DNA from 3 places in the Streptomyces sp. NPDC006925 genome. Region 2 is predicted to be linked to each of the others. Evidence: riboswitches for the same ligand, from Rfam matches in the RefSeq annotation. Region 2 holds a riboswitch; each other region holds the start of a gene.

Region 1 (7,921 bases), on a different contig from region 2:
CCGCCGCTCTGCTCGCCCCCGCGACCACGGCCTGCGCCTCCGCCGAAGGGGCCCCGGCGGGTGGCGCGCACACCGGCCGGGCGTCCGCCGCCGCGGCCTCGGACCACGCCGACCGGCTGTCCGTCCCCCGGCCCACGGGCCGTTGGGCGGTCGGACGCGACACGCTTCAGCTCACCGACGACAAGCGCCGCGACCCCTGGGTACCGTCCGCGGGCCCCCGCCGGCTGATGGCCTCGGTCTTCTATCCGGCCCGGCGCGGCGGCCGCGGTGAGACTGCGCCTTACCTGTCGGTGGAGGAGGCGGAGCTACTGCTGAAAGGGCTGAAGCTCGATGCGTCCTTCCCGGCGGACAGGCTCGCCTCGGTGCGCACGAACGCCCGCACCGGGGTCCGGCCGGCCCCGGGGAGGCATCCATTGGTCGTGCTCTCGCCGGGATTCTCGCTGCACCGCGCGACGCTCACCACGCTCGCCGAGGAACTCGCCTCCCACGGCTATGTCGTCGCCCTTCTCGACCACGCCTACGAATCCTTCGGCACGACCTTCACCGGCCCGGCCGGTCGGCGCACGCTCACCTGTGTCGCCTGCGGGACCGTCGAGGACGCGCCGACCGACGCGGGCGAGAAGAAACGGCTGGCCCGGGCCGCCCGCGACCGGGCAGCCGACATCTCGTTCGCCGTCGACAGGCTGACCGGCGCCGGGAAGGGCGCGAGGAGCGGCGCCGGGCGCGAGTCCGCCCACTGGGCGGCGCTGATAGACACTCGCCGCATCGGCGCCGCCGGTCACTCGCTGGGCGGCAACGCGGCAGCGGTGGCAGCGGGCACCGACCGCCGGATCCGGGCCGCCGCGAACCTGGACGGCACTTTCTTCGCTCCCGTGCCGCGGACCGGACTGGGCCGGCCGACGCTGATGCTCGGCACCCAAAAGGACCACACCCCGCACGCGACCGACACGACGTGGCCGCGGACCTGGCAGCGCCTGCACGGCTGGAAGCGCTGGCTGACGGTGACCGGTTCCGGGCACTTCACCTTCGTCGACCTGCCGATCCTGGGCGGTCAGGCCGGGGTCGCCGACCCCGAGGCGCCGCTGTCCGGAAGGCGCTCCGGGGAGATCACCACCCGCTATGTGACGGCCTTCTTCGACCGGCAGTTGCGAGGACTGCCGCGGCCGCTGCTGGACGGTCCCACGCGGGAGAACCCGGAGGTGGACTTCCACACGCCGTAGCCCGCCGGACGATCGCCGGCGGGCGCGTGCGGTCCGCCCGGTTCCCCGGGCGGGCTACCGGTTCCACGGGTGGGCTACCTGGGTTCAGGCGGCTTCCCGACCGCCCGGGCTCGCTCCTCCGGTCCGGTGTGCGGCCGGCCCGGCCGGGAGCGCCGCCGGCTGTGCGAGCCGGCGGCGCAGTCCGCGGGTGGGGCGTACCCGGTCCACGCGCAGCGTCAGCGGATCGCCCGCCACCGGTTTGGCGTATCGGGGCATGAGGCTCCGGCGCCAGCGTGCCGCGCCGGCCGGCAGGACAGGTTGCCGCAGGGGACGGGTGTGCTGCCAGTTGGCCGCGGCGATCCGCAGCGCGGCCGCCCACCGGCCGGAGGACAGCACGTCCAGGGGCAGTTCCACCGAGAAGCGGCCGTCGTCCTCGATCACCAGGGGGAAGTCGGCGGCGCCGCTGCGGGAGGCCAGCTGGACGAGGACGGTGCCGGCCGGAGGCGCGACGAGGTTGGTGGTGCCGTGCAGGCGCAGGACCCGACCGCACCAGACGGGGGCTTCCACATCGAGGCGCAGTTCCCTGCTCAGCCGTGCCGCGGGGACGTGCTCCAGGCGCAGGGTGAGGTTGCCGTGGGAGGTGGAGTACAGCCTGACGGTCCGGATGCCGCCCGCACCGTCGTCGGCCAGGTACGTGAACGGGCAGCGTCCGGCCTCCTGATCGCGTCGGCTGCCCAGCCGGACCGTCCTGACCAGCCCGTTCACGGTCAGACTCAGATACAGGTCCCAACAGCCGTCGGCCGGCGGGACGTCGTCGCCCGGCCCGCCGAGGAGATCCAGGTCGGCCTCGAAGAACTCGCCCGCCAGACGGGTCCGCGCGTAGCGTCGCCACGGCTCGTCCCGGTGCTGCAGGAAGACCTCGACCGCCTGCCGGTCGGCGGGCCCGGCCTGCTCCAGGCGTGCGCGTCCGGTCAGCCGCAGCCGGGTGCCGGTGCAGGAGAAGCGGGAGACGCGGTGGCTGAGCGTGAGGCGGTCCGTCACGTCGAAGCTCGCGGCCGGGCCTCCGGCACGGTGTTCTCCGCGCGGTGGGTAGTGTGCCAGCGCCGTTCCCCGGGAGATGCGGACGCTGAACGGCATGTGCGCGTCGGCGGACAGGGTGTGGGTGAGCAGTTCCCCGAGATGCCCGTGCCGGGCCAGATGGCAGCGCAGGCGCTGGACGGGAGCCAGCCGGTGCCAGAAGGAGTCGTCCTCGTGCCGGGTGAGAAGCCGCTGCACACGGGTGAACTCGCGCTGCTGGACGGCCGGGTCCGCCTCCTGGCCGAGGAAGCGGAAGACGTCGCGGAGCTCGACGGCGAAGTGCCGCTCCAGCAGGGCGTCGCGCTGCTGTCCGGGCGGAAGTTCGGCGCGCAGCAGCTCGCAGACGCGGTGCAGCGCATCGAGGACCGGCTCGGTGCTGCCCGTGGCGGTCAGATGCCGGCCGTCCGGGCGCCGGACCAGGTAGTAGCAGTCGTAGTCGGCGACCACCGAGATGCGGCGGGCCCGCAAGTAGGCGAGTGCGGTGAAGGGTTGGTCCTCGCCGATCCGCAGACCGGTGTCGAAGCGCAACTGCAGCCGGTCGAGCAGTTCTTTGCGGAAGAGTTTCTGCGCGGAAAGCGCCCAGTAGACGCGGGAGGTGAACAGGTCGGCATCGGCCTGGTTCGCGCGGAACATGGAGCGCGGCACCCGGCGTCCCCCCGAGGCCATTCGGCCGAGTACGACATCGGATTCGTTCACCTCGGCCGCCGTCGTGAGCCGTTGGAGGGCTTCGGGGGCCAGATAGTCGTCGGCATCGAGAAAGAAGACGTACCGTCCGCTCGCGAGGTCCAGGCCGAGATTGCGCGGACCCGAGGGGCTCCCGGAGTTCTCCTGGTGGATCACCCGCAGGAGGTGCGGATGTTGTGCGGCCAGCCGGTCCACAATGGCGGAGGTGCCGTCGGTCGAGCCGTCGTCCACGACAATCATCTCGGTGGCGCCGGGCTCGAATGACTGGTGTGCGACCGATTCGACACAGCGCTCGATACAGGGCAGTGCATTGTAAGCGGGCGTTATCACGCTCACAAGATTTCTGTTCTCGCTCATGGCTCGACGGTGGCCATTCGGGCGTACCCGCGCCAGAGGGAAGCGGCGTTCGGGTGAATGCGGCCCGCGCCGCGGCGGGGAGCGAGACGGAGGGTGCGCGTTCCGGTGCGCACGGCGACGGGGGCGGGGGAGAGCGCTCCGCCGCGGCCGCCGGGCGTGGCGCCGAGACGGCGACTGCCCGCCACCGCGAGGGTGGCGGGCAGTCGCCGCGTGCGTGCTTCGGCTCAGTAGGGGCCGTTCACGTTGTCGATCGAGCCGTAGCGGTTGGCTGCGTAGTTGCAGGCCGCGACGATGTTGGCGACCGGGTCCCGCTGGTCGTAGGCGGTGCCCTCGACGTGGAAGGAGTCGAAGGTCGGCTTGATCACCTGGAGCAGACCGATGGAGGGCGTGCCGTTCTGGGCGTTGATGTCCCAGTTGTTGATGGCATTGGGGTCGCCACCGGACTCCCGGATGATGTTGCGGTGGATGCCGTCGTAGCTGCCGGGGATGCCGTGCTGCTTCATGATGGCCAGCGCCTCGTTGATCCAGCCGTCCAGGTTGGTGGACTGGGTCTTGTGCACGCCGCCGGTGCGCTCGGCCGAGCTGCGGTCGGCGCGCTCGGGCGTGGCGTCGCTCTTCTCGGCGGGCTTCGAGGCCGTGTCCAGCGTCAGCTTCTGACCCGGCAGGATCAGGTCCGGGTCGCCGCCGACGGTCTTCTTGTTGGCCTCGTAGAGGGTGTTCCAGCCGCCCTCGATGTCGTGGTCCAGGGCGATCCGGTACAGGGTGTCGCCGCCGACGACGGTGTAGGAGCTGGGCTCCTGCTCGGTCTTCACCTGCTCGGCGGCGCCGGACCGTGCGGACTGCGCCTGCTCCTGCACCTGCGCCGGGGCGGCGTGCGCGCTGCCCGCGGCCAGCAGGGGAGCGGCGATGCCCGCGCCGCCGGCGGCGAGGGCGAGCGAGAGCCGGAGGCGGCGGGCGCGGAACGGATTACGGGCGTGAAGGCCACGAGACATGGGGGTGTCCTCTCCTAGCGCCTGCGAGGTCAGCTGTCGGATTCGGGCTGGAGTTGCCCGGCCATATCCGCTGTGCCGGGGCACAGCGGCCATGACTTCACCCCTAGCCGGGCCGCGAAGTGCGGCACGGCACGTAAGTGGGTCCCCCGCTCCTGCCGCGCGGTACTGGTGCGAATTTCCTAGCCGGGCGGCAGGATTCGGCGCCCCGGCAGCGGAACTCCGGCCGTTCACGGAGGCCGGAGCGAGGACACAGAAACACAATGGATTGCCCGGATCAAGGCGCACGATTCATGCACCGAGCAGCCGCCGAAAATGATCTAGCAATTCTTCAACGCTATGCTGTGGATCATTTTCTGTGTGTAAAAAGACGAACCCGCCGGTGTTTCGAAGAGCTTTTATGGAAAGGCTTCCTGACGGGGAGGCAGAGGATCTTGCTGATTTCTGGGTCCGGCCGGTGTGTTTCCCGACACAGCGTACGACCGAGAAGGGCAAGTCCTGTATATCCGGACATTGTCGGTGAATACCGCAGAATGTGGCCGGTTGCCGGATCCTGTGCGGCGGCTGAGGTGTCGCACGGAGGAATTCTACTAAGCGCGATCGTACATCCCCCGGCGCGAGGGTGTGGTGCAGCCCTGGTCCGAAACGGTCGGATGCGCGGTCGGGCGGCGGTGCCCGGCCGCGCACACCGGGGCCCCGCGGCGTCGCGGCGGTGTCAGTCCCGGCGGTCGAGCGGGACCCCGAACCAGCGGACGGCGATGGGCCGGGTGCCCGGTCCGGCTTCGGTGCGGTCGCGCCGGAAGCGTTGCAGCAGCTCCAGGTAGGCGTCGTGGAACTCCCGCAGTTCCTCCTGTGTGAGGTGGAGGGTGCTGCGGGAGCCGGACACCCACTCGTCTTCCTCGGCCGGACGGTCCGCCTGGCGCCGGACCAGTTCGATGTCCTCCTGCAGATGCGCCCGGTCCAGCTCCTCGACCACGGCGCGCTCCGCTGCCGGCAGGCCCGATCGGGAGGGGCGCCGCACCTCCGCGCCGCGCACCCCGCGCCACCAGCGCTCGCGTCCGTTCGCGGAGTGCTCGGGGTCGTCCTCGATGAGACCGGCCCGCGCCAGTTGGCGCAGGTGGTAGCTGAGGGTCCCGGTGTTCTGGTCGAGGGCCGAGGCGAGTGCGGTGGCGGTCGCCGGGCCCGCGGCGGCCAGCCTGCGCAGGATCTTCAGGCGCAGCGGATGCGCCAGCGCTTTCAGGGTCGCGGGGTCGCTGACGGTGTGCCGCTCCTGGTGAGCGGCGGTGCGGTCCTGGGGTGGGGGCTCGGTCATGCCCCGAGCCTATCGCAGAGAAATCTCTGCAGAACTTCCTCTGCAGAGATTTCTCTGCAATGCTCGCGGCGGATACCGGAGCACCTGCACCGGCCTCGCCGCCCGGCGTGCCCGGCGCGCACTCGCGCGCCGCTTCCGCGCCGACCACTTCGCACACGACAGGACAGACACATGGCCGATGAAGCCGTCCGCATGCGGCACGTCACCCGCCGCTACGGCACCGGTGCCGGAGCCGTCACCGCGCTCGACGACGTCACCCTCGACTTCGGCCACGGGACGTTCACCGCCGTCATGGGCCCCTCGGGATCCGGGAAGTCGACTCTGCTGCAGTGTGCCTCCGGGCTGGACCGCCCCACCTCCGGGTCGGTCGCGGTGGGCGGGACCGAGCTGACCGGGCTCGACGAGACCCGGCTGACGCTCCTGCGCCGCGACCGCATCGGATTCGTCTTCCAGGCGTTCAACCTGCTGCCGTCCCTGACGGCCGAGCAGAACGTGGGCCTGCCGCTGCGCCTGGCGGGTCGCCGCCCACCACCCGCCCGCGTCGCGGAGGCGCTGCGGCAGGTCGGACTCGGGTCGCGGGCCCGGCACCGCCCCGCGGAGCTGTCCGGCGGCCAGCAACAGCGGGTCGCCCTGGCCCGCGCGCTGATCACCCGTCCCCAGGTGCTCTTCGGTGACGAGCCCACCGGTGCGCTGGACTCGGTGACCAGCCGCGAGGTCCTCACCCTGCTGCGCGACATGGTCCACCAGGAGGGGCGGACCACCGTGATGGTCACCCACGACCCGGTCGCCGCCGGCTACGCGGACCGCGTGGTCTTCCTCGTCGACGGGCGCCTCGACGGGGAACTGCACGGCGCGTCCTCGCCGCGGATCGCCGCGCACATGGCGAAGCTGGAGGCCCTCCCGTGCTGAGGATCGCCCTCGCCACTCTGCGCACCCGCTGGACCGGCTTCGCCGGCAGCTTCGTTGCGCTCGCTCTCGGAGCGGGACTGCTGGCCGTCATGGGGCTCGCGCTGGCCTCGTCGCTGCACGCGCCGGAACGGAAGCCCGAACGGTTCGCCGCGGCGCCCGTCCTCGTCAAGGGCGCGGACACCCTCCGCGTCGCCACTCCGGCCGGCGACCGGGTCCGAAAGCTGGCCCGGCCCCGCGCCGTGCCCGACGAGGTGAAGGCCCGGCTGAGGAAGCTGGGGAGGGTCGTGGAGGACCGCGCCTTCGGCGTCCGGGTCCGCGGCGGCCCCCAGGACCTGGTCGGCCACCCCTGGTCCACCGCCGCGTTCGCGCCCTATCGCCTCACGGAGGGCCGAGCGCCCCGGGCCGGTGACGAGGTGGCCGTCAGCGACGGCTGGTCTGCGGACGGCGGGCCGGTGGGGCCGGGGGAGCGCCTGCGCACCGCGCGCGGGACCGTGCGCGTCGTCGGAGTCGTCGGCGGGCGGGGTTTCGAGGACGCTGTCTTCTACACCGACCGGCGCGCCGCGCAGCTCTCGCCGGACAGCCGCCAACTGGTGGTCGACACCGACGACGCGGCAGCCGTGCGGGCGGTGGTGCGCGACGGCGGCGCCGGCGCGCACGTCCTGACCGGCGACGCCCGCAGACTCGCGGACGCCGACCCCGACCGGGACAGCGAGGCCCTGACCGCGATGAACGCCATGTTCGGCACCGCCGGCGGCGTCTCCGCCTTCGTCTCGGTGTTCGTGGTAGCCGCCACCTTCGCGTTCGCGGTGGCCCAGCGGCGCCGCGAGTTCGGCCTGCTGCGGATGGCCGGCGCCACCCCGGCCCAGGTGCGCCGCACCGTCCTGTTCGAGGCCCTCGTCGTCGGTGGCCTCGCCTCCGCGACCGGCTGCCTGCTGGGCGCGCAGGGGGCGCCGGAGCTGGCCGCATGGGCGGTCGACCAGGAACTGGCGCCGCGCTGGTTCCGGATCGGCGACCAGCTCTGGCCCTACCACCTGGCCTTCTGGACCGGGCTGCTGGTGGCCCTGGCCGGTGCGGTGGCGGCCTCCTGGCGGGCCGGGCGCACCGCTCCCGCCGAGGCACTGCGGGAATCCGCCGCGGACAGCCGCGCCCTGCCGATGCTCCGCCGCCTGTGCGCCGGTGCCCTGCTGCTCGCGGCGGCGGTCACCCTGGTCGTGTCGCTGGCGACGGATCCGAGTGACCTGCTGCACCGCAAGACGTACGTCACCCGCCCGATGCTGCTGATCAGCGGGGTGGCGCTGCTGGCTCCGCTGCTGGTCGGCCCGATGGTGCGGCTGATCGGCTGGCTTCCGGCCCGGCTTCCGGGCGCGGCGGGGATGTTGCTGCGGCAGAACGCC
Region 2 (7,921 bases):
ACACTCCTCACCCGCTCCAATGTGCTGCACCAATACCTCGCTCAGCTGGCGCCCGACCTCACCGAGTCCGTCCGGGTCACCACCTCCTACCGGTGGATCCGGGACTTCTGGAACGAGCGCTTCGGTTCGGATCCGCCGAAAACCGACGAAGGGGGATGGCACCACGACTGGGTCGAGATGCAGCAGACATGCATCGTTCGAGGCATCACTTCGACGGCGCACCTCGTCATCGACGAGGGCCAGGGGCTTCCCGTCGATTTCTACCGATGGTGCCGCGTCCTCGGTATCGAGGTCACTGTCTTCGCGGACGAGAACCAGCAGATCGGGGACGACCAGAGCACCGTCTCCGAGATCCACCGGGAGGTCGTGGCGCAGGCCCCTCCACTGGTCCTGCGCGGAAACCGTCGGAACAGCCGGGAGATCGCCATGCTGGCATCCGAGTTCCAGGAGGGAAGGGGGGAGCGAATTCCGCTTCCGTCGAGGAGCGCGGGTCGCACACCGACGGTCCTGAGAGTCCCCACTCTCGATTATCTCGTCACCGGGATTTCTCAGTACTTCTCCGCCCACCCGGAGCGGACCATCGGGATCATCTGTCGGTCGAATCGGCTGCAACGAGAAATTCAGAGTCGACTCACGACACTCGGACTGGCCGCGCACACCCAGGCCTATGTACACGACGATCGGTATCGGAACGCAATCGATTTCTCCACCCGTCCCATCCGCATCGTGAACACGAACAGCATGAAGGGGCTGGAGTTCGACAGCGTCTTCGTTCCCGATCTGGACGCCTACACGGAGGATCCGACCGGCGTGGCGGCGCGTCTTCGCTTCTTCGTCCTCTGCACCCGTGCTCGCGAGGACCTCCACCTCGCCCATCGAGGCTCCCGGGAGCCCGCGATCCTCTCCGACGTCCCCGATTCCCTGTTGGCCCGACATGCCGGCTGACATGCGGCTTTCGCGAGACACACCCGGGCTGTCCCCACAGGGCCGATCAGCGGCACAGCCGGGCGGGATCGTCCGAACCCGCCGTACGCGTCGCCGTGTACCGCAGATCCCCGGGTTTTCGAGTCGAATCCGAAACGATGCGACCACTGCCCTCTTCCATGCCGAGACCCACGGAGACCTCGTGACCGACACTCCCGACAAAGAGTCCCGCCTCCTCCGACTCCTCTCCGACTACGACCGAGGCGTGCTCGTCACGTTGCGGAGGGACGGTCGTCCTCAGTTGTCCAACGTCAATCACACGTATGACCCGGACAAGCGGCTGCTGCGGGTCTCGATCACGGCGAACCGGGTCAAGTCCCGGAATCTGGCCCGGGATCCGCGGGCCAGTTATCACGTGACGAGCAGCGACGGGTGGGCGTGGACGGTGGTGGACGGGACGGCGGAGCTGACGCCCGTCGCACAGGATCCGCACGATGCGACCGTCGAGGAGTTGGTCGAGGTGTACCGGGCCATCCGGGGTGAGCATCCGGACTGGGCGGAGTACCGGGACACCATGGTGGCCGACCAGCGGCAGGTGGTGCGGCTTCCCGTGGAGCGGGTGTACGGCCAGCCGCAGCGGGGCTGAGCGGCTGCCAGTGGCCGTCCACGGTGTTCGGGCGGCCACCGTGCCATCGGTACACGCGTGTGTCTCCGGTTCCCGTCGCCCGGGTGTACGGCGGGATCCGGAGCCCCCGGCACGGCCGTGCCGTCGTGCAGGCGCACTGCCGTGCCGCCCTGCCGCAGCGCGGCTTGTTGCCGTCGCAGCCGCCGTGCGGCCGTGCCGACGAGGTGTTACGCGGACGCGTCCGTCAGCAGGCGGAGTTCGTCGTTGGTGAGGCGCAGATCGGCGAAGGCCAGCAGCGCGGGGAGCTGGTCGACCGCGCGGGCGCTGGCGATGGGGGCCGTCACGGTCGGCTGCGCGGCGAGCCAGGCGAGCGCGACGGTGGCCTCGGACGCCTGGTGCGCGGCGGCGACGGTGGTCAGCGCGGCCAGGACGCGCTGGCCCCGCTCGGTGGCCAGCAACTGTGCGGCCTTGCCCGCACGCGCTCCCTCGGGGACGGCCTCGCCCGGACGGTACTTGCCGGTGAGGAATCCGGAGGCCAGCGCGTAGTACGGCAGGACGGCCAGCGACTCCCGTCGGGCGAGCTCCTCCAGTTCGCCCTCGTAGGTGTCGCGCGAGACGAGGTTGTAGTGCGGCTGGAGCGCCACGTACCGGGCGGCGCCCTCCCGGTCGCTGAACGCGAGCGACGCGGCCAGGCGGGCCGGCGAGATGTTGGAGGCGGCGATCTCGCGGACCTTGCCCTCCCTGACCAGGTCGTCGAGAGCGGAGACGATGTCGGAGACCTCGACCGATTCGTCGTCGAAGTGCGTGTAGTAGAGGTCGATGCGATCCGTCCGCAGACGGCGCAGCGAATCCTCGCAGGCGGCCTTGATGGTGGCGGGGGCGAGTCCCATGTGGTCGGGGTGGCGGGCCACCTTGGTGGCGACGACGACGTTGTCGCGCAGGGAGGGGCCGCGTGCGGCGAGCCACTCGCCGATGACGGTCTCCGACTCGCCGCCCCTGTTGCCCTCCACCCAGGCCGAGTAGCCGTCGGCCGTGTCGATGACGTTGCCGCCGGCGCCGGTGTAGGCGTCGAGCACCGCGAACGAGGTGGGGGTGTCTGCTGTCCACCCGAAGACGTTGCCGCCGAGCACCAGCGGCGAGACGGACAGTTGACCGATCTTCCTGTCGGCATTCATCTGCATGCCGCGACCGTAGCGCGGGGTCGGGCCGTCCCGAGGGCGCGCACACCGGGCAGGCCGGAGGTCGTGCCCGGTGCGGGTCCGTTTCGGGGCACGTGCGGTGCGCTCAGGCGCTGTCTCCCCCGGCTCCTTCAGCTCCCCCCGGCTCCCTTCAGCCCCCGGCTCCCTTGTCTCCCTCGGCTCCCCTGTCCTTGCTCAGACCTTGACGCCCTTGTCGCGGAGCCACGGCAGCGGGTCCACCGGGTCGCCCCCGTGCGGGCGGACCTCGACGTGCAGGTGGGGGCCCGTGGAGTTGCCGGTGGAGCCGACCCGGCCGATGACATCACCGGTGCCGACCTTGTCGCCCGCCGACCTGGTCATGGACGAGAGGTGGCAGAACCAGAGTTCGGTACCGTCCTCGAGTTGCAGCACGACGCGGTAGCCGTACGAACCGGCCCAGCCGGCCTCCTTGACCGTTCCGCTGTGGACGGCCTTGACGGGGGTGCCGTTGGCGGCGGCGAAGTCCTGTCCGGTGTGGTCGCTCTGCCACATGCCGCCTGCCTGGCCGAACCCGGCGCTGAGCTGGAAGGAGGCCAGCGGTGCCGTGTAGCTGCGGGCGAGTTCGGCGCGGCGGGCCGCTTCGGCCTTGCGCTTCCGCTCGGCCTCCGCCTTGCGTTCCTGCTCGGCGGCCGCCTCGCGCGCCCGCTCCTGCTTCGCCTCTTCGGCAGCGGCGGCCCGTTCCGCGGCCTCCGCCGCGGCCGCGCTCGCGGCCTGCCGGGCCGCCTTCTCGCGGGCTTCCTCGTCCGCCGCGGAGCGGTGGCGCTCGGCCTGTTCGAGGATGCGGGCCCGCAGGGCCTCGCCCGCGTCGGTGCGGCCCGCCGCCTCGTCCTCGTCGGAGAGCCCGGCCTGGGTGAGGGGGGCGGCTTGCGCGTTCCGGCTGCCGGAGTCCGCCGTACCGTCGGCGTCCTCGGAGAGCAGGCCGCCGATGACGGGCAGGTCTTCGGCGTCGGGCAGCCGGTCGGGGATGCTCCGGAGCGCGTCGGCCGCGGTGTCCACGTCGGGCACGGATATCGTGCCGGGGTCCCGGTCCTGGGCGGTCGCCATACCGCCGGCGCCGACGGCTGCGATCATGCCGACTCCCAGGACGGTGCCGCCCCGCGCCACGCCTCCCGCGCGCTGCTTGGCGACCCGGTGCCGGCCTCGTACCGGAATCGCGGAGTCCTCGGAAGGGTTCCAGTCCTCCCACGGCTCGTCAGCGGCGTCAGCGGCAGCAGGGGCCTCCCCGGCGTCGCGCGCTGCATTGTGCGGCGGCATGGGGCCAGGGCCGCCGGAACCGGCGGAGACGGCGTACATGGACCGTCCCGGGATGGAGCCCTGGGGCGCGGCTTGGCCGGAGGAAGCGGCTTGGCCGTAGGGCGTTGCGGGGCCGTAGGGCGCTGCCGGGCCGGCCTGGTCGGCGGGTGGGGCGTAGGCGTCCGCTTGGGACGCATGGCCGACGAAGCCCTGGGATCTGGAGGCCACGGGGGCGCTCTCCTTTCCTTCCTTCTCGCCTACCGGGTTAGCTGACGGGTTCGGAGCAGGAAGGTCTCCTACGGGCGTCCTCTCGCAAGGGCGTCCGATTCACCCCGTCCTCCTCGTCCGGCTGACGAGGAGGGGTGGTTCCCCGGTTCCCACGGTGCTGTGCGGCCGATCGGGTGCTGCTGTTGCACCGCGTGCGGGATTCGGCGACGGCGCACGGTGCCGTCTTCCGTGACGGCAGTGACGACCGTGCTGCGTTATCGGACGTTAATAGAACTGTGGCCGGGATTCCAAGCCGTTCCCCGTAATTGACGTGAGACCCGCCTCGCTCTCCACCAGCCCCGTCCGTGCCTCTGCCCGGCCCGCGAGCGGCGTCCGACCGGTCGGCACGCCGGTCAGTGCCCCGGTCGGTGCGCCGATCGGCGCACCGGTCGGCGCACCGGTCGGCGCACCGGGCTCAGGCGTCGCGAGGGACGTCGCCCCGGGTGTCGCCCGCGGCGTCGTGGGCGACGGCGAGCAGCGCCATGTCGTCCGCCGACCGGCCACCGGTGTGGGCCGCGACGTCGACCAGGATCGTCGCCAGCAGTTCCTCCGGATCGGCGAAGGAGGTGCGGGAGAGGCGTTCGGCCGGCTGGTAGAAGTCGCCCTCCGGGTTGCGGGCCTCGGACAGGCCGTCGGTGTAGAGGAGGAGCTGGGCGCCGGGCGGGAAGACGAACTCGTCCACCTGCTGAGGCGATACGCCCAGGTCCGTCATGCCGAGCGGGAGTGCGGGGGTGGTGGGCTCCAGCAGGGCGGCCCGGCCGCGGTGCAGCAGCACCGGAGCGGGGTGGCCACGGTTGAGGACGCGCAGGACGACCTGCTCGTCTGCGGCTCGGTCCTCCGTCGCCGCGCTGTCCTGGCCACCGCCCGGTGCACCCGGTCCACCCGGTGCTTCCGGTTCACCCGGTGCGCCGGGTGCTTCCGGAGCGGTCGGGGACGCTCCGGGCACGGGAGGATTCGGGGGCTGCGTGCGCGGGTCGAGGACCTCGACCAGTACCGCCGTGCTGAAGTCCTCCAGCCGCGCCGCGCCCTGGAGGCGATGGGCGTCCCGCTGGAGAGCCCGGTCGAGACGGGCCGCCACACCGGGGAGGGCCGTCTCCTGCTCGGCCGCTTCCCGGAACGCCCCGACCAGGAGGACGACGGCGGCCACCGCGTCGAGCCCTTTGCCCCGTACATCGCCCAGCAGCAGTCGTACGCCGTACGGGGTCTCCTCCGCCGCGTAGAAGTCCCCGCCGATCCGGGCCTCCGCCTGCGCCGCGCGGTACCGCGTCGCTACGCTCAAGGCACCCACGTGGGAGGGCGGTGTGGGCAGTACGGCGTACTGCACGGCCTCGGCGATGCTGCGCGCGGAGGCCAGTCTGCTGCCGCTGCGGATCAGGACGTAGTTCACGCCGACGGCGAGGACGGAGACGGTCACGATGGTGATGGACCGGGCCTCGGCCTCCAGCACGTTGCTGGAGTCGTGGAAGGTGGAGAACAGGATGGTCGCCCCGGAGGAGAACAATCCGGTGAGCACGGTGCCGCGGAGGGTCAGGAAGGCCGCGGCGGCCAGCGGAGCGGCGGCGAAGGGCGCCGAGACGGTCACGTCCGGGGGCGTCGCGAAGTCCAGGACGATGCCCAACGCGCACAGCGCGGCGGGCAGCCATCGCGCCAGGCGCCATAGCCGCCCCAGGTTGCCGCCGTACCCGTCCACCGGCTGTATCCCGGCCGCCGTTTCCCGCACGTTCCCAATCTGACCCGGTCGGTGGCTTCAGGCCAGTCAGGAGCGGTCGAAGGGGGAGGGGGCCGGGTGACGCACCGGAGCCGCGCGGCCCCCGCAGCAGCCGCGAGGGCCGCCGGTTCGTCTCCCTTACCACGGAAGGGGCGGCACCGCCTGTCGAAAGACCGGCGAGGGACCGGCGAGGGACGGGCGAGAGCCGGCGAGACGGTCGGTCCGGCGGGGCGGAGCTTCGGCTCGGCCTGCTCCCGGCGTCACGAAGACCCGGCACCACGAAGACGGCGACACCACGACGCGGCACCACGAAGACGGCAGCGCAGAGAGGGCCGCAGCGCCCGGATGCTCGCCCCGGCCGGGAGACATCCCGGCCGGGAGGCAAGGCCGAGGTCGCGCCCGGAGCGCGGCCGCCGGGACTCCGGGCCGGGCCTCAGCCGCCGGCGCCGGTGCCCGGGGACAGCGGGCCGATCTTGGGCACGGACGCCTTGCCGGTGTTGGTGACCGGGCCGCCGGACCAGTCCACCCGGAGGGAACCCCGCTCGTCGGGCGGGGTGACCTTGGCCGCGCTCGGGGTGACCGTGGTGACGTTCGTCATCTTCGGGTTGGTGTAGGAGAGCGGGGCCCAGGCGCTCTTGCCGGGCTTCAACTCGACGGTCCGGACCTTCCCGCCGGTGCGGTGCGGGTCGAAGGAGACCTGCTCACCGGCGTCGTTGACGAAAGCGAGCCCGGGATAGCCGCGTACGGTGCAGGTGTCGTCGGACCGGTTGGTCAGCACCAGCGCGAAGTTCTCCTGCCCGGCTCCCGGGTGGTTGTCGCCGAACGACGCCTTCAAGTCGCCCGTGCCGCACCGGGAGCCGGAGGACGAACCCGACCCGCTCCTGCTGCTCGACGAGTCCGCGGAGGACGAACCCGACGCCTTGGAGCCCGACGCCGAGGGGTCCGAGCCGCTCCCGTCGTCCTTGCCGCCGGTGTCCTCGCTGCCGTTCTTGCCGTCCCCGTCCTTGGAGTCGCCGGACTTGTCGCTTCCGGCCGGGGCGGCGTCACCGCCGACCTTCTCCGGAGCCGGTTCGGGGTCCTTGCCGCAGCCGACCACCAGTGCGCCCGCAGCCAGTACCGCGGTCGCGGCAGCGGCGACGCGCGTCACCCGGCGCCGCCTGCGGTGGGCGGCGCACGGTGCGCCGGGGGCCGGGACTCCGGCCTCGGACGGGGTCGTAGCGAGCTGCGCGGTTGTCGGGTCCTGGCGCTTCGTCATGGCTGCCGTCACTCCCTGGTCATGCTGTCGCGCGGTCGTTCGGCCTCCCCGCGGCCTCGTGTGCGTGCCGGTTCTCGTCTCCAGCGTGCCTCGGGGCTTTCGCGCCGTACACAGCATTCGATGGCCCATTGCGCGGGAAAGTTCACGGCCGGCCGCGATTTTTTCGCGGCCGGTCGCGACGGGAGGGTCCGAACCGGAACGCGTGCGCCACATGAGGTCGAGGGGGCGTACGGGGTGAAACCGGCGCGGCAGCGGCCGACTTGCCGTGCGGCTTCCTGCCGTGCGGCCGACTGCTTTCCGGCTGCCTTCCGGCTGCCGCGGTATCGCCGCCCCTGCCGGGCCCTGCCGCCCCCGTCGGACCTCTGCCGAGCCCCTGGCATGCCGCCGGTCGCCCCTGCCGCGGACCGGTCCTACGAGGCGTCGGCGCTGACGCGCAGACTGTCCAGCACCTTGTCCGTCTTGTCCGAACAATCCTCCTCGCAGCGAATCTGCACATACACCGGAGACGTCCCCTGCTTCGTCGACTTCAGGCCGATCTCCTCCAGCGAGTACCCGGAGGCGCAGGAGGACCACGTACGAATGCGCCCGCTCCACCCTCCGCCGTTGAAGGTCCGGCTCCCCGCGTAGTCGCACTCCGAGTGCTTGATTCCGGCCACCTTGTCGGGCAGTGCCTCCGCGGCACTGTCCGCGCC
Region 3 (7,921 bases), on a different contig from region 2:
ACCGGGAGATGAGCGAGGCCTTCGCCTCGGCGGCGTTCTCACTCGACCGGATGATTCTGATGACCTCGTCGATGTCGACGAGCGCCACCAGCAGGCCCTCCACCAGGTGCAGCCGGTCGCGCCGCTTGCTGCGCCGGAACTCGCTGCGCCGCCGCACCACGGAGAAGCGGTGGTCGACGTAGACCTCCAGCAGCTCCTTGAGGCCGAGGGTGAGGGGCTGGCCGTCGACCAGGGCGACGTTGTTGATGCCGAAGGACTCCTCCATCGGCGTCAGCTTGTAGAGCTGGGAGAGGACGGCCTCCGGGTTGAAGCCGTTCTTGACCTCGATGACCAGCCGCAGCCCGTGCTCGCGGTCGGTGAGGTCCTTGACGTCCGCGATGCCCTGGAGCTTCTTCGCGTTGACCAGGTCCTTGATCTTGGAGATGACCTTCTCGGGGCCGACGGCGAACGGCAGTTCGGTGACGACGATGCCCTTGCGCCGGGCGGTGACCTGCTCGATCGACACCGTCGCGCGGATCTTGAAGGTGCCGCGTCCGGAGACGTAGGCGTCCTTGATGCCCTCCCGGCCGACGATCTTGCCGCCGGTCGGCAGGTCGGGACCGGGGATGAAACCCATCAGGGTCTCCAGGTCCGCACCCGGATGCTTGATCAGATGGCGGGCCGCCGCGACGACCTCGCCCAGGTTGTGCGGAGGCATGTTCGTCGCCATCCCGACCGCGATCCCCGAGGAGCCGTTGACCAGCAGGTTGGGGTAGGCGGCCGGCAGCGTGACGGGCTCTTCCTCGCTGCCGTCGTAGTTGGCGCCGAAGTCGACGGTCTCCTCGTCGATCGACTCGACCATCAGTCCGGCGGCGGGCGCGGAACGGCACTCGGTGTACCGCATCGCCGCCGGCGGGTCGTCGTTGCCCAGCGAACCGAAGTTCCCGTGCCCGTCCACGAGCGGCAGGCGCATCGAGAAGTCCTGCGCCATGCGCACGAGCGCGTCGTAGATGGGGGAGTCGCCGTGCGGGTGGAGCTTTCCCATCACCTCGCCCACCACGCGCGCGCACTTCACGTACGACCTGTCGGGGCGCAGCCCCATCTCGTGCATCTGGTACAGGATCCGGCGCTGCACGGGCTTCATCCCGTCGCGGGCGTCGGGGAGCGCGCGCGAGTAGATGACCGAATACGCATACTCCAGGTAGGAGCCCTGCATCTCGTCGACGACGTCGATGTCGACGATGCGCTCCTCGAAGTCCTCTCCCGGCTCCGGTGCCGGTGTACGGCTTTTACTGCGGCGGGCCATCGCGGCTGCGGCTCCTTCGGCTTCGTGCGGTCGCTCTTGTGCTGTCGGCTGTGGCTGGTACGGGGCCTGCGGTCGGCCGACCGGACGGGGTCCCGGTCGACCATTGTGGACCGCCGCACTGACAGGGCGGTCGCTCGGTAGACCGTACGGGAACTTCGCACCTTGTCGGCGTGGTTGCATACAGTGACAGGGCCGCCGGTCGCGTGAGATGCGCGGCGGCGGCAGTTCCCGGCGTCGGGCCGGGACATCCCGCGAGCGAAGGGACTCCACGCCCATGGGTCACACGGCCACGCCCCCGCCGGCCACCGGTGGGCTGACAGCGACGGAGCACCGGCTGGCCAACGGCCTGCGGGTGGTGCTCTCCGAGGATCATCTGACCCCCGTCGCCGCTGTCTGCCTCTGGTACGACGTCGGTTCCCGCCACGAGGCCGAGGGCCGCACCGGCCTGGCCCACCTCTTCGAGCACCTGATGTTCCAGGGCTCGGCGCAGGTCCAGGGCAACGGCCACTTCGAGCTGGTGCAGGGTGCGGGCGGCTCGCTCAACGGCACGACCAGCTTCGAGCGCACCAACTACTTCGAGACCATGCCCGCCCATGAGCTGGAGCTCGCCCTGTGGCTGGAGGCGGACCGGATGGGTTCGCTGCTGGCCGCGCTGGACGAGGAGTCCATGGAGAACCAGCGCGACGTGGTCAAGAACGAGCGCCGCCAGCGCTACGACAACGTGCCCTACGGCACCGCGTTCGAGCGCATGACGGCGATGGTCTACCCCGAGGGCCACCCCTACCACCACACCCCGATCGGCTCCATGGCCGACCTGGACGCGGCCTCGCTGGAGGACGCGCGCGAGTTCTTCCGCACCTACTACGCGCCCAACAACGCCGTCCTCTCGGTCGTGGGCGACATCGACCCGGACACGACGCTGGCCTGGATCGAGAAGTACTTCGGCTCCATCCCCGGCCACGACGGCAAGCGTCCCCCGCGGGACGGCGCGCTCCCGGACCCGGTCGGGGAGGAGCAGCGGGAGGTCGTCGAGGAGGACGTGCCCTCCCGCGCGCTGATGAACGGCTACCGCCTGCCGCACGACGGCACCCGCGAGGCGGACGCCGCCGACCTGGCACTGACCGCGCTCGGCGGGGGCGAGTCCTCCCGGCTCTACACCCGGCTGGTGCGGCACGACCGTACGGCGGTGGCGGCCGGGTTCGGCCTGCTGCGGCTGGCGGGCGCCCCCTCGCTGGGCTGGCTGGACATCAAGGCGTCCAGCGGTGCGGAGACCGCCGACATCCAGGCGGCGGTCGACGAGGAGCTGCGCCGCTTCGCCGAGGAGGGGCCCAGCGAGGAGGAGATGGAGCGGGCCCAGGCCCAGCTGGAGCGCGAGTGGCTGGACCGGCTCGGCACGGTCGGCGGCCGGGCCGACGAACTGTGCCGGTACGCGGTGCTCTTCGGTGATCCCCAGCTCGCGCTCACCGCGGTGCGGCGCGTCCTGGAAGTCACCCGCGAGGAGGTGCGGCAGGTGGCGGCGGAGCGGCTGCGCGCGGACAACCGTGCCGTGCTCGTGTACGAACCGCTGGCGAACGACGACGAGGAGACCGGGCAGTGAGCGAGACACCGGCGAGCACGAGCCCCGCGGGCATCGCGGAGGCGGCAGGCGAGAGCATGGAGTTCCACCCCCGGCCGGCCGGGGGTGCTCCCAAGCCGTGGGCTTTCCCCACCCCCGAGCGCGGCACGCTCTCCAACGGACTGACGGTGCTGAGCTGCCACCGGCCCGGCCAGGAGGTCGTCGCCGTCGAGGTGGACCTGCGCGCGCCGCTGGACGCCGAGCCGGAGGGGCTGGACGGCGTCGCCACCATCATGGCCCGGGCGCTGAGCGAGGGCACGGACAAGCACACGGCGGAGGAGTTCGCCGCCGAGCTGGAGCGCTGCGGCGCCACGCTCGACGCGAACGCCGACCACGCCGGTGTGTGGGTGTCGCTCGAGGTGCCCGTCTCGCGCCTGCGCAAGGCGCTGGGGCTGTTGGCGGACGCGCTGCGTGCCCCGGCGTTCCCCGACAGCGAGATCGAGCGCCTGGTGGCCAACCGGCTGGACGAGATCCCGCACGAGCTGGCCAACCCCGCCCGCCGCGCGGCCAAGGAGCTCTCCCGCGAGCTGTTCCCGGCCGAGGCGCGGATGTCGCGGCCCCGGCAGGGCACCGAGGAGACGGTGCGGCGCATCGACGCGGCAGCGGTACGGGCCTTCTACGAGGCCCATGTGCGCCCCGCGACGGCGACCGCCGTGGTGGTCGGCGATCTGGACGGGCTCCGCGACGGCGGCGTCGATGCGGCGCTCGCCGAGACGCTGGGCGGCTGGACGGGGGCTGTGGTCGACTCGCGTGCGATGCCGCCGATCACTGCCGACGACACCGGCCGGGTCGTCATCGTGGACCGGCCCGGTGCGGTGCAGACGCAGATGCTGATCGGGCGGGTCGGAGCGGACCGGCACGACCGGGTGTGGCCCGCGCAGCTGCTGGGCGTCTACTGCCTGGGCGGCACCCTCACCTCCCGGCTGGATCGGGTGCTGCGCGAGGAGAAGGGCTACACCTACGGCGTCCGTGCGTTCGGGCATGTGCTGCGTTCGGCGGAGGACGGCAGCGGGGCCGCGCTGCTGGCCATCAGCGGCTCGGTCGCCACGGACGTGACCGGTCCCGCGCTGGCCGATCTGTGGCAGGTGCTGCGGACGCTGGCGGCGGAGGGACTGACCGACGAGGAGCGGGACGTAGCCGTGCGGAATCTGGTGGGGGTCGCTCCGTTGCGCTACGAGACGGCCCAGGCCGTCGCGGAGACGCTGGCCGACCAGGTCGAGGAGCACCTGCCCGACGACTACCAGGGCCGGCTCTATGCCCAACTGGCCGAGACCGGCACGGTGGAGGCCACGGCGGCGGCCGTCAGCGCGCTGCCGGCCGACCGGCTGGTGACGGTGCTCGTCGGTGACGCGTCCCAGATCGCCGATCCGGTACGGGAGTTGGGAATCGGCGACGTCAAGGTGGTCACCGGCGGCTGAGCCGGGCCGGCGGGCGCGGTCCCGGGGCAGGAAGTGGGGCCCGGGAGGAGGAATTGCTCCTTCCGGGCCCGTTGTGATGTCCGCTTTCGTCGCGGTTGCTGGCGAGTTGGGGTGTGGCGTACGTGACAAAGCCAGGGATTCGTTTGCCGCTCGGAGTTGGCCCCGATTAGCGTCATTGCCGCTGTCCGTCAGAAGTGACCGCACCCGCGGCCGACGGACCGCGATCGCCGAATCCCCGAGGCAGTGGCCGAGGGGGACCGGGGACCCACGTCCCATTGGGGTGAATCGGACGGCCTCGCAAGAGGCGGTCCGTAGGAGACCTTCCTGCTCCGAACCCGTCAGCTAACCCGGTAGGCGAGAAGGAAGGAAAGGAGTGCGCCTCCCTATGGCGTTCACCCGTGCCACCGGCAAGCACAGGCGTCCGAGCAAGGCCCGCAGGACCGCGGGCGGGGCGGCCGGTATAGCCGGCCTCGCCACCGTGGGCGTCGTCGGGTCCATCGCCTCCCCCGCCTTCGCCGCGAGCGGCGGGCAGAACAACGTGCCGCTCCAGAACGCCGAGGTGACCGAGGCCGTCGGCGGCCCGATCTCGAAGACGCTGGACGAGCAGGCGTCCGCGCAGGCTCTCCGGGCCGAGCAGGCCAAGGCCGAGTCCGAGGCCAAGGAGGCGGCTGCCGAGGCGAAGGCGGAGGCCAAGCGGAAGGCCGACGAGGCCCGGCGCAAGGCGGCTGCCGAGAAGGCGGAGAAGGAGCGCGAGGCCAAGCGGAAGGCGGCGCGGGAGGCCGAGCGCGCAAAGCTCAACGCCTACGTGCTGCCCGTCGAGGGTTCCTATGTCTCGACCGGCTACCAGCAGGGCGGCGGCATGTGGTCGTCGGGCAGCCACACCGGGATCGACTTCCACGCGGGGATGAACACCCCGGTCCACTCGGTGGCCGCCGGTGAGGTCGTGGAGGCCGGGAACGGCGGTGCCTACGGCAACAACATCGTGATCAAGCACAAGGACGGCACGTACACCCAGTACGGCCACCTCAACTCGATCGGCGTCTCGGTCGGCCAGCAGGTCACCTCGGGTCAGCAGATCGGGCTCTCCGGATCGACCGGCAACTCCTCCGGTCCCCATCTGCACTTCGAGGCCCGCACCGGCCCCGACTACGGTTCGGACATCGACCCGATCGCCTACCTGCGCAAGCACGGTGTGAAGGTCTGACGCGCGTCGCCAGCACCGCATGCGGCAAGCCCCCGGTCACCGGACCGGGGGCTTGCCGCATGCGGGCTGCGGTGCCGCCCGCTCCGGCGGCCGCAGGGGTGTGCCTGGTGCCGGCAGGCGTTCAGACCGTCTCCGGAAGCTCCTCCAGCCCGTCCGCGACCAGCTTGGCCAGCCTGTCCAGAGCAGCCTCCGCGCCGTCCGCCTCGGAGGCCAGGACGATCTCCTCGCCGCCCTCGGCGCCGAGGCCGAGCACGCCGAGCATCGAGGCCGCGTTGACGGGAGTGCCCTCGCCCTTCCGGACGGTGACCGGCACTCCGGTCGCCGACGCGGCGCGGACGAAGATGGAGGCGGGGCGGGCGTGCAGCCCCTCGGCCCAGCCGACGGTGACGCGGCGCTCAACCATGGTGTTGCCCTTCGAGTCGTACGAGGTTGTCTAGACCAGTCTTGCACGGTCGCCTGAGTCCACCGTGAACCGGCGGCGGACCCCCGGAGACGGTGCTCAGGCCGCCGACGATACGACGCCTCCGCACACCCCTGAGCACGCGCCCTCCCTCCGCCGTACGCTGGCCTCATGCCGAGCCCCGAGGAGCGCGCCTACCCGGCCCACTGGGAAGCGGACATCGTGCTGCGCGACGGCGGTACGGCCCGGGTGCGGCCGATCGCCCCGGACGACGCGGAGCGGCTGGTCAGCTTCTACGAGCAGGTGTCGGACGAGTCCAAGTACTACCGCTTCTTCGCGCCCTACCCGCGGCTGTCCGACCGCGACGTGCGCCGCTTCACGCACCACGACTACGTCGACCGCGTCGGCCTCGCGGCGACCATCGGCGGCGAGTTCATCGCGACCGTGCGCTACGACCGCATCGACCACCTCGGCCGCCCCGCGAGCGAGCCCGCCGACGAGGCCGAGGTCGCCTTCCTGGTCCGCGACGACCAGCAGGGCAGGGGAGTGGCCTCGGCCCTCCTCGAACACATCGGCGCCGTGGCCCGGGAGCGCGGCATCCGCCGCTTCGCCGCCGAGGTGCTGCCGGCCAACACCAAGATGATCAAGGTGTTCACGGACGCCGGCTACTTCCAGAAGCGCAGCTTCGAGGACGGCGCGGTCCGCCTCACCCTCGACCTGGAACCCACCGAGCGCTCGCTGGCCGTCATGCGGGCCCGTGAGCAGCGCGCCGAGGCCCGCTCCGTCGCGCGCCTCCTGGCCCCCGGCTCCGTCGCGGTCGTCGGGGTCAGCCGCAGTCCCGGCGGCGCCGGGCGCGCGGTGCTCGACAGCCTGCGCACCGGCGGTTTCGCCGGGCGGCTGCACGCCGTCAACCACGCGCTGGACCCGCGGGAGGCCGTGCCGGCGACCGGGGCGTCGGCCCACCGCTCGGTGCGGGACATCCCCGAGCACGTCGACCTGGCCGTGCTGGCCGTCCCCGCGGACCAGCTCCACCGGGCGGTCACGGAGTGCGGCGAGGCGGACGTGCAGGGGCTGGTCGTCCTCTCCGAGGGGGTCGGCCGGGACGAGCAGCGGGAGTTGGTCCGGCTCGCCCGCTCCTACGGCATGCGGCTGATCGGCCCCGGGGCCCTCGGACTGATCAACACCGGTGAGGACGTACGGCTGAACGCCACCCCGGCGCTGCGGATGCCCGAGCGCGGCGGCATCGGCGTCTTCACGCAGTCCGGGGCCATCGGCATCGCGCTGCTCGACGGTCTGGACCGGCGCGGCATCGGGCCCTCCTCCTTCGTCTCGGCGGGCAACCGCGCCGACGTCTCCGGGAACGACCTCCTGCAGCACTGGGACGAGGACGAGGCCACCGACGTCGTCCTGATGTACCTGGAGTCCATCGGCAACCCGCGCAAATTCACCCGGCTCGCCCGGCGCACCGCGGCCCGCAAGCCGGTCGTCGTCGTCAAGGGCGCGCGGCAGCGCGGCAGCACGCCCCCGCCCGGCCACGCGGCGCCCGCGGCGCGCACCCCGGACGCCACGGTCCGCACCCTGCTGCGCCAGGCCGGCGTCCTGATGGTCGACACCTTCACCGAGCTGCTGGACACCGGGGTACTCCTGATCGAGCAGCCGCCCCCGGCGGGCCCGCGGGTCGGCATCCTCGGCAACACCGACGCGATGAGCCTGCTGGCCTACGACGCCTGCCTCAACGACGGGCTGCAGCCCCGTCCGGTCGTGGCGCTGCCCGGTTCGGCGGGGCCCGGCGCATTCGGCCGGGCGCTGCGCACGGCGCTCGCCGACCCGGCCGTGGACTCCGTGCTGGTCACCGTCGTCCCCACCGTGCCGACCGAGCTGCCCGACAGCGCCGCCGGAGCGGTCGAGCCCCGGACCCCGCCCGGCGGCCATGTCGAGGCGCTCGCCGACGCGCTCCGGGAAGCAGCCGAGGCGGCCGCGGCCGAGGGCTCCCCGCGCA

What was found. Region 2 has a riboswitch for cyclic di-AMP ahead of ACFYNS_RS24805 (M23 family metallopeptidase). Riboswitches for the same ligand answer to the same signal wherever they lie in the genome.
Positions count from the first base shown of each region.
Region 1: linked by a shared signal. The riboswitch ahead of ACFYNS_RS22455 (LysM peptidoglycan-binding domain-containing protein) and the one ahead of ACFYNS_RS24805 (M23 family metallopeptidase) in region 2 are both predicted to bind cyclic di-AMP.
Region 3: linked by a shared signal. The riboswitch ahead of ACFYNS_RS22685 (M23 family metallopeptidase) and the one ahead of ACFYNS_RS24805 (M23 family metallopeptidase) in region 2 are both predicted to bind cyclic di-AMP.

Region 1 covers NZ_JBIAGB010000017.1:146,002-153,922, reverse strand. Annotated here, with positions in the region: gene ACFYNS_RS22465 (alpha/beta hydrolase family protein) at 1-1,220, shown strand, start outside; gene ACFYNS_RS22460 (glycosyltransferase family A protein) at 1,305-3,317, opposite strand; gene ACFYNS_RS22455 (LysM peptidoglycan-binding domain-containing protein) at 3,542-4,309, opposite strand; cyclic di-AMP (ydaO/yuaA leader) riboswitch at 4,314-4,490, opposite strand; gene ACFYNS_RS22450 (helix-turn-helix domain-containing protein) at 5,022-5,618, opposite strand; gene ACFYNS_RS22445 (ABC transporter ATP-binding protein) at 5,790-6,527, shown strand; gene ACFYNS_RS22440 (FtsX-like permease family protein) at 6,521-7,921, shown strand, end outside.
Region 2 covers NZ_JBIAGB010000022.1:38,872-46,792, forward strand. Annotated here, with positions in the region: gene ACFYNS_RS24790 (DNA helicase) at 1-945, shown strand, start outside; gene ACFYNS_RS24795 (PPOX class F420-dependent oxidoreductase) at 1,127-1,570, shown strand; gene ACFYNS_RS24800 (aldo/keto reductase) at 1,777-2,724, opposite strand; gene ACFYNS_RS24805 (M23 family metallopeptidase) at 2,923-4,227, opposite strand; cyclic di-AMP (ydaO/yuaA leader) riboswitch at 4,239-4,443, opposite strand; gene ACFYNS_RS24810 (PP2C family protein-serine/threonine phosphatase) at 4,682-5,986, opposite strand; gene ACFYNS_RS24815 (DUF4232 domain-containing protein) at 6,408-7,229, opposite strand; gene ACFYNS_RS24820 (protein kinase) at 7,640-7,921, opposite strand, start outside.
Region 3 covers NZ_JBIAGB010000018.1:43,787-51,707, reverse strand. Annotated here, with positions in the region: gene ACFYNS_RS22700 (DNA topoisomerase IV subunit A) at 1-1,285, opposite strand, end outside; gene ACFYNS_RS22695 (pitrilysin family protein) at 1,560-2,882, shown strand; gene ACFYNS_RS22690 (M16 family metallopeptidase) at 2,939-4,318, shown strand; cyclic di-AMP (ydaO/yuaA leader) riboswitch at 4,534-4,690, shown strand; gene ACFYNS_RS22685 (M23 family metallopeptidase) at 4,704-5,522, shown strand; gene ACFYNS_RS22680 (HPr family phosphocarrier protein) at 5,644-5,925, opposite strand; gene ACFYNS_RS22675 (GNAT family N-acetyltransferase) at 6,094-7,921, shown strand, end outside.